DNA from 2 places in the Pseudarthrobacter sp. S6 genome. Region 2 is predicted to be linked to the other one. Evidence: riboswitches for the same ligand, from Rfam matches in the RefSeq annotation. Region 2 holds a riboswitch; the other holds the start of a gene.
What was found. A riboswitch is a leader RNA that binds a small molecule or an ion and turns the genes downstream of it on or off. The one in region 2 is predicted to bind cyclic di-AMP.
Positions count from the first base shown of each region.

Region 1: linked by a shared signal. The riboswitch ahead of ACQCS0_RS04055 (hypothetical protein) and the one ahead of ACQCS0_RS04600 (peptidoglycan DD-metalloendopeptidase family protein) in region 2 are both predicted to bind cyclic di-AMP.

Region 1 covers NZ_CP189581.1:813,060-817,265, reverse strand. Annotated here, with positions in the region: gene ACQCS0_RS04065 (response regulator transcription factor) at 1-450, shown strand, start outside; gene ACQCS0_RS04060 (HAMP domain-containing sensor histidine kinase) at 454-2,007, shown strand; cyclic di-AMP (ydaO/yuaA leader) riboswitch at 2,108-2,260, shown strand; gene ACQCS0_RS04055 (hypothetical protein) at 2,266-3,048, shown strand; gene ACQCS0_RS04050 (HAD-IA family hydrolase) at 3,133-3,849, opposite strand; partial or broken gene ACQCS0_RS04045 (VOC family protein) at 3,880-4,150, opposite strand.
Region 2 covers NZ_CP189581.1:936,048-940,253, forward strand. Annotated here, with positions in the region: gene serC (phosphoserine transaminase) at 1-787, opposite strand, end outside; gene ACQCS0_RS04595 (metal-dependent transcriptional regulator) at 1,065-1,760, shown strand; cyclic di-AMP (ydaO/yuaA leader) riboswitch at 1,916-2,134, shown strand; gene ACQCS0_RS04600 (peptidoglycan DD-metalloendopeptidase family protein) at 2,138-2,962, shown strand; cyclic di-AMP (ydaO/yuaA leader) riboswitch at 3,111-3,273, shown strand; gene ACQCS0_RS04605 (NlpC/P60 family protein) at 3,344-4,036, shown strand.

The DNA of each region.
Region 1 (4,206 bases), 120 kb from region 2:
TTCCTGACCGCCAAGGACGCCGTCCAGGACAGGATCCTGGGTCTCGCGGCCGGCGGGGACGACTACGTGACCAAGCCGTTCAGCATGGAGGAGGTCCTGCTGCGGCTGCACCGCCTGGTCCAACGGTCCGGCGTTGCGGCGATGGACACAGCCGAACTTGTGGTGGGCGATCTTGTCCTCAACATCGACACCCGCGACGTGACCCGTGCGGGCGATGACCTCCAGCTCACGGCCACCCAGTTCGAACTGCTCCGGTACCTCATGGAGAATCCTAAACGCGTCATCAGCAAGGCCCAGATCCTTGACCGCGTCTGGAATTACGACTTCGGCGGCCAGGCCAACATCGTGGAACTCTACATCTCATATCTGCGAAAGAAAGTGGATGCCGTACATCCGCCCATGATCCACACTGTTCGCGGCGCCGGATACGTCATCAAGCCGGCGGACTAGGCCATGTCCTCACCGCGAGCAACCCCAACACCGGCCCGGAGCTGGCTGAAACCTGACACGTGGCATCTGCGCACGCGACTGATCCTGTTGGCCATGGCACTGCTGGTGGCCATCTGCGGCGCTGTGGGCCTGTTCAGTTACACTTCCATGGACAACTTTCTGACCGGCCAGCTGGATGAACAACTGAGCCAGGCCGCCAAACTCTCGAACGGTCCTGGCCGTCCGGGTTTGGGCGGATTCAACGGCCGGACAGACCCGCTCGACGCCCGCGGGCAGAGCGTGGGAACGCTGAATGCGCGGATTCTGGACGGCCAGATCCCCAGCGGCGGCTTCCTGAACTCGGACACCGCACGCCTGGCGCTCGACCCGGAAGATAAGCAAACCCTGCTGGCGCTGACCCGGACCGGCTTTCCTGTGGACCGTTCGCTGTCCAACGGGGATTACCGGATTGTGGCCGTGGACACCGGCTACGGCGATATCCTGGTCACGGGACTTCCGCTCGCTGCCAAGGAGAGCACGCTGACGTCGCTGGTCTGGACTTTTGTGTTCGTTTCCCTTGGCGGCCTGTCGCTGATCGGGCTGGCAGGAACCGTGCTCATCCGGCGCACCATGAAGCCGTTGGAGCAGCTTTCCGAGGTTGCAACCCGGGTGGCCCGGCTCCCGCTGGATGCGGGCGAGGTGGCACTCGCGGTGCGCGTCCCGCCGTCGAACTCCAACCCCGGAACCGAAGTGGGCAGCGTAGGACACGCCCTCAATCTGATGCTGGATAACGTCGCCAACGCACTCGAGGCGCGGCAGCGGAGCGAGACCAAGGTGCGGCAGTTCGTTGCGGACGCGTCCCACGAACTGCGCACCCCGCTGACCGCCATCCGCGGCTACACGGAGCTGATGCGGATGACCGAGGACTTCACGCCGGACGGCCGGAAATCCCTGGCGCGGGTCCAGAGCCAGTCCGAACGCATGACCACCCTGGTGGAGGACCTGCTCCTGCTGGCCCGGCTCGATGAGGGGCAGCCCCTGAAACTCAGTGAGGTGGACCTCACACAGCTTGTCATCGAAACCGTCAGTGACGAGAAAGTCATAGCCCCGGACCACCGCTGGCGCCTTGAACTGCCTGACGAACCGCTCGCCGTCACCGGTGATGCTTCCCAACTGCGTCAGGTGCTGGTCAACCTGCTCTCGAATGCGCGCAAGCACACGCCGCCCGGGACCACCGTGGTCACCGCCGTTACGAGATCTGCCGATGGCAGCGCAGCGGTGACGGTAACGGACGACGGCGGCGGCATCCCTGCGGAGTTCGTGGACCACATTTTCTCCCGGTTTGCCCGCGCAGACGCGGCCCGCAAGGGCACGGCACCGGCCTCGGGCTCCGGGGCATCGGAGGGCACCAGCGGCCTGGGCCTGTCCATTGTCCAGTCCATCATGGCGGCGCACGGCGGTAGCGTGGCCGTGACATCGCGGGCCGGGCGGACAGAGTTCGCCTTACTCCTCCCAGCCGGTGCGGTGGCGCAACCAGCTGAAGCGCGAGCACAGCAAGGCGACACACCGTCGTCGTGATTCCTGTTACCGAAATGTGACTTAAGCTTCCAGCTCCTGTACCGTCGAACAGGTGCGGATCCCGTTCGGGCCGCATATCCGGATGACGCCAAGCTCTGCCGCTTCCCGGATTCCCGTTTCAGAGGCAGAGGCGGGGGACCCACCGTCCCGGGCACCAAGTGCCCTTTGGGGTTAAGCCAACACGTGATTGTGCCGTGTGGCCGGATGCCCTCATCCGAACCCGACAGCTAACTCCGCAGGTGTGAGAGGCGATCCACCATGTCTGAATTCAAGGTAGAAACACGCCCGCAGGGCGACCCACAGTCCAACCGCCGCCGCAAGCAGACCCGCGTCGGTGCAGCTATGTCCCCACTGTCCAAGGCGGCCCGGATTCCCTCCGTGGGCCAGCGCGTCGCCGTGTTTGCGACGGCGTGCGCCCTCCTGGTGGGCGTCAGCGCCGCAGCACACGCTTCCGAATCCGCGTCGCTTGCAGCCAGCGCGGACCAGTCCGCCGAAGAAGCCAGCGCCCAGTCGAAGCTGAGCTTCGAAGCAGCCCAGATCCAGACCCCGGCCGCCCCGGGAGCTGCACCGGCCGAGATCAACGTCGCGCCCCAGGCTGCCGAACCGGCACCTGCCCCCGCACCTGCCCCGGAGGCCGTCCCGGCGCCGGCTCCCGAGGCCGTCCCGGCGCCGGCTCCCGAGGCCGTCCCGGCGCCGGCTCCCGAGCCTGTCCCGGCACCTGTTGTGGCAGTCAACGACCCCGCAGGAGCCCAGGCCTACGCCGCCGGTCAACTGGAGACCTACGGCTGGTCCGCTGACCAGATGCAGTGCCTGCAGACGCTGTGGACCAAGGAATCCGACTGGACCACCACGGCCACCAACGCCAGCAGCGGCGCGTACGGCATCGTCCAGTCGTTGCCCGCTGAGAAGATGGCGAGCGCTGGCGGGGACTACCTCACCAACTACCGCACGCAGATCAACTGGGGCCTGAACTACATCCAGGAGCGCTACCAGTCACCGTGCGGCGCCCTGAACTTCCACCTGTCGCACAACTGGTACTAGGCCGGCTGAGCGGCGGCGGCGGCCGGCGTCGCTGAGCTGCGCCAGCGGATCACGAAGCTGATCTGCCGGCGTTAAAGGCCGGCGTCAAAGCCGGAAAGAAATGATCTGCCGGCCCGCGGCGTCCGGTTCAACGGAGACTGTCACTGCACCGTAGTCCGGGATGTGGAGCACTCCTGCCGGCAATGCGCCTGTGTTGGGGCCCACGGCCACAGTCCGGATCCCCGCGGCAACACCTGCCGCAATTCCGGCGGGTGCATCCTCGAACACAAGGGCGTCCGCCGGCTGCACGCCCAGCAGCCCGGCTGCCTTCAGGTACCCTTCCGGGTGCGGCTTGCCCCGTGTGACCAGTTCCGCCGTCACGGCCGTGGCTGGCATGGCGAGTCCCGCGGCGTCCATGCGGATGTCTGCAAGGGTCCTGTCCGCTGAGGTCACCAGTGCCACGGCCTCGGCCGGGAGGCTTCGAAGCAGCTCGGCAGCCCCAGGCAACGCGACGATACCGGAAGTCCGCACCCTTTCCACGGCGCCGAGTTCGGCAGTGAGCGCCACAACGTCGGCTCCGGCCGGCGCGAACCGGCGCACCGTATCCGCGGCCTGGATGCCGTGCGAAGTGCGCAGGATTTCGGCGATGTCCAGACCATACTTGGCGGCGAATTCTCCCCATACCTCTTCTACCACTGCCGTGGAGTCCACCAAAGTGCCGTCCATATCGAAAAGGACGGCACGACAGGTCAGTGTTCGTGTGGCGGCAGGTGTTCGTGTGGCGGCAGGTGTTCGTGTGGCGGCAGGTGTGGGGATGTTCATGCTGCCTATTTTGCCTCACACGCCACGGGCTTAGGCGTCACGGCCCGGGATGTACTGCACCGCCCACTTGTTGCCGTCGGGATCCGCAAAGTAGACGAAGTGCCCCCCAGCCCTGCACGTCAATGTCGCTGACCTCCACCCCCTTGCCCTTGAGGTGGTCGTGGGCGGCCTGGATGTCACTGACCACCATCTGCAGGCTTGGCGCCGTGCCTGGAGGGGCGTCATTGAGGCCCTCGCCGAGACAGATGGAGCAGGCGGAACCCGGCGGGGTCAGCTGGACGAAGCGGAGGCCTTCCCTCGGCCACACGTTAACTGCGGCGGCGGGAAAGCGGAAGACCTAAATTCTGGAGCAGCGCA
Region 2 (4,206 bases):
CCTGCGCGTCGAGGGTCACCAGGGTAGAGAGCGACGGCGTGTTGTAGGTCTGGTTCAGCTTGGAGTTGTCGATGGCGGTCTGGAGGTCCAGGAAATCCGGGATCCAGCGGCCGCTGGCCTTGATCCGGGCGGCGCGTTCCAGCGCGGCGGGGGAGAAGAGGCCCAGCCACAGGCCGCCGTCGGATGCGAAGTTCTTCTGCGGGGCGAAGTAGTAGACGTCGGCCTCGGAGACGTCCACGTCCAGGCCGCCGGCGGCGGAGGTTGCGTCCACCAGGACCAGGGAACCGGCATCGGCGCCTGCGACGCGCTTGACGGGAGCCGCGACGCCGGTGGAGGTTTCGTTCTGCGGCCAGGCGTAGACATCCACGCCTGCCTCGGCGGCCGATGCCGGGCGGGTGCCGGGCTCGGACGTGATGATGGAGGAGGCGTCCAGGAACGGGGCCTTGTTGGTGGCCGAGGCGAACTTGGAGCCGAACTCGCCGAAGGACAGGTGCTGGGCCTTCTTCTCCACCAGACCGAAGCTGGCGACGTCCCAGAATGCTGTAGAGCCGCCGACGCCGAGGACCACTTCGTAGCCTTCGGGGGCGCGGAAGAACTGGCTGAGGCCTTCACGGACGGAGCCTACGAGGTTCTTGACGGGGGCCTGGCGGTGGGAGGTGCCCAGGATGGTCTTGGACGCCGCTAAGAGCGCCTCGAGCTGCTCCGGCCTGACCTTGGACGGTCCCGCGCCGAACCGTCCATCCTTTGGCAAGAGGTCGGCAGGAATAGTGATGCTGGTTTCGCTCACGGGGGCTCCAATTTCGACATGGACGTCGCTCACGTCCGGACGGTGGGGTGGCCGGTAGTCGGCAGTGACTGCATTAAGGGCCTCCCTTATTCTGCCTGAACCCCTCGAGTGGGCAGGAACCGGCACCGTCATAGTCCGGCCAATGAGACCATGTGGGCCCCGTCCGGGGATTATCCGGACAAACTCAAAATAGGCTAAGCTTTTTACCGGACCTCGCCGGTGCTGGACGCGATACGGTGGGACAACGCAAGGTACTGCGCTCGAGGAGCTGAGCTGGATGACGGATCTGATCGATACTACGGAGATGTATCTTCGGACCATTTTGGAGCTTGAAGAAGAGAACATCGTTGCTCTTCGCGCCCGCATCGCCGAACGCCTGCGGCATTCCGGCCCCACCGTGTCCCAAACCATCGGCCGGATGGAACGCGACGGACTGGTGGTGGTCTCCGGAGACCGCCACCTGGAACTGACCGGGGCCGGGCGGAAGCGCGCCACGGAAGTGATGCGCAAGCACAGGCTGGCGGAACGGCTCCTGGCGGACGTGATTGGCCTGGACTGGGCCTACGTCCACGATGAGGCGTGCCGCTGGGAGCATGTGATGAGCGAACGCGTTGAGCAGCGCATTTACGAATTGCTCAACCACCCCACCGATTCTCCCTACGGCAATCCCATCCCCGGGCTGGCGGCCCTGGGCGGGCCGGCGTCGGCGCTGCCTGATGCCGGAGTGATTAATCTCCTGGACGCGATGCAGGCCTACGGGCCGGCGTCGAACGTGACGGTAAGCCGGTTGGCCGAGCCCATCCAGGTGGAGCCTGAGTTGCTGGTCCAGTTGGACGAGGGCGGAATCAGGCCCGGCGCCTCGGTGTCCCTGGAGCGCGTGGGGGAGTACATCTCCGTGCGGGTTCCGGGCATAGAAGGGGCGCTCGAGCTGCCCCCGGAAGTGGCATCGCACGTCTTCGTTTCCATCCGCTGACGGGACGTCGGCTCCCTCGCGTGGGGCCGCGCCCTAGCGCAATGGCGCCAGGTTCCGCAAAGATAACGGAATTGTTACTGTCCAACTTAATCGCCTATAGTTGAAACGCAGCGTCGATACAAAAGCGTTACCTGGTCCGGAGCCGAGCTCTGCCAGCGGATCAGGTGCACGAGTCACCAACTGGCAGAGGCGGGGGAACCACAACCGGCAGTCGCGAGACTGCCTTGGGGTGAAGTCCGTCAGCAGCAAGCCTCTTCCAGCGAAGGATCCTCACGGGATATCTCTGCGTCAAGTGCTTGTCACGGCGGACCGGGTCTTTGAACTCTCCGACCCGAATCCGACAGCTAACTTCGCAGGCTATCCAGAGAGGAACATTCTTGACCACGCAATACTCCAGGGGCCGCCGTCGCGCGGTTGGCCCCGCTTCGGCGCCGAGAGTGGCCGAGGATTTCATCGCGGAGAGGCCCCGCGACCCACAGCGGGAAGCACGCCGCCGCCGGGGACCCTTCCGGCAGATGACGGACTTCGCCGCTGCCAGTGGCCTGGGCCAGAAGGCCGGCATCGCCCTGGCGGCAACTGGCCTGGCTCTCACCGTGACGGTTCCTGTGACCGGCCCCGTGATGGCAACTCCGGCACCCGGCCAGGCCGCGTCGGCCGTTTCCGCGGCTCCGCAGCCTGAAGTCACGGCCGAAGCCGCCGCCCAAATAGATTTCAGCCGCTCGTCCGTGGTAACCCAAGGTGATCCGGATGGCAAACTAAAGCAGCTGCTGAGCGCCCAGTCCGCGGGATCCATTACCCGCGCCGCCTCTGCCGGAAGCCTCGGCCCGCCGCTGGCCCAGCTGGCTACAGTCTCTCCCTTCGGATTCCGGGTCAGCCCTATCACCGGCGGCTCCGGCGACTTCCACCGTGGCCAGGACTTCGCAGCGCAGTGCGGAACCTCTGTCTTGGCTGCTGCCAGCGGCACCGTGACCTTCGTTGGCTGGCACCAGTACGGTGGCGGCAACCGCGTAGTGGTGGATCACGGCAATGGCCTTGAAACCACTTACAACCACCTCTCCTCCGCCAACGTCAAGATGGGCCAGACGGTCAGCCGCGGCGATGTGGTTGCCCTCAGCGGCACCACGGGCGCCTCCACGGGCTGCCACCTCCACTTCGAGGTCCAGGTAAACGGCGAAGTCGTTGACCCCAGCGGCTGGCTCTGAATCAAATGATGGCAAACTCTCGAATCGCCGCGACCTGCCGTGACCTGAATGTGACATTGGCGCTGAACTCATGTAACGTCTAAAGCGCGTCAACTTTTCCGAAGTTGACGTTCTTGAGTGGATTGCCTAGCTCTGCCACCGCTCAAGGTCCGTTCGCATGACATCGTCTGGCAGGGGCGGGGGAACCAATTTTGGTCTTCGAATCTGAAGGCCTTGGGGTTAAGTCGCAAAGCTTCCACTGTGAAGCAGCGTGGCCGGGTGACTCCCATCCGAATCCGACAGCTCACCTCGCAGGCATTGGGAGAGGCTACCTTCGTGTCTTCACGCCATAATTCTGCGCGCCACCGCGCACTATCGGTTCGCACCAACCCCTTGGGATCCGTGTCCAAGGCGGTCAGTGCCAACGCCGGGACCGTAGGTCGCCAGGCTGCTGTTATCGCAGCTGCATCAGGTCTGATCCTGAGCATGGGACTTCCGGCCAACGCCGCGGATACCACCGCCGGTGTTTCCGCCTCTACCGAGTCCGGTTCCGCGCAGACGGCACTTGCCGTAACTGCGGCGCCCACGGCTACCGTTTCCTTCGAGCGCCCCGTGATCAAGACCACGCCGGCACCGAAGGTTGAGACGGTCCGTGCGCAGTCCACGGCCTCCGAAACCGGGGCTCAGGGTGCTGCGGCAACCGAGGCCGCGGCCTCCAAGCTCGCCGACGCCTCCAAGCTCGCTGACACTGTCTCCTCCGCCGCCGCTTCGGGTCTGGCAGCAATTGCCTACACCGGTATCGGCCACCCCTACGTCTGGGGCGGCACCACTCCCAACGGCTGGGACTGCTCAGGCTTCACGCAGTGGGTCTACGCCCAGGCCGGCATCAGCATTCCCCGCACCAATGCCTGGACAGCCATGCGGCCCACCGCCACACCGGCTCCCGGTGACCTGGTCATGCAGAATGGCGGCGCCCACGTTGGCATTTACGTCGGCAACGGCATGATGATCAGCGCACTTAACCCGTCACAGGGCACCCTGCTCCACTCCGTGGCATCCACGGGCTCGTCCGCGTTCTTCACGCTGGCCCCGTAGTTCCCGCCATCCGGCAGTTCCTGCAGCCCTGCGCTGACGGAATGGATTCTTCGCCGGAAACTTTTCGCTAAATCCCCGTTCGGGGCGTGCCGGCGTACCCCCAAGATGCCGGCGCGTCCAAAGCCCTTGGGCTGCCCACGCGGTCCTGAGGAAAACGAAAGAGAGAAATT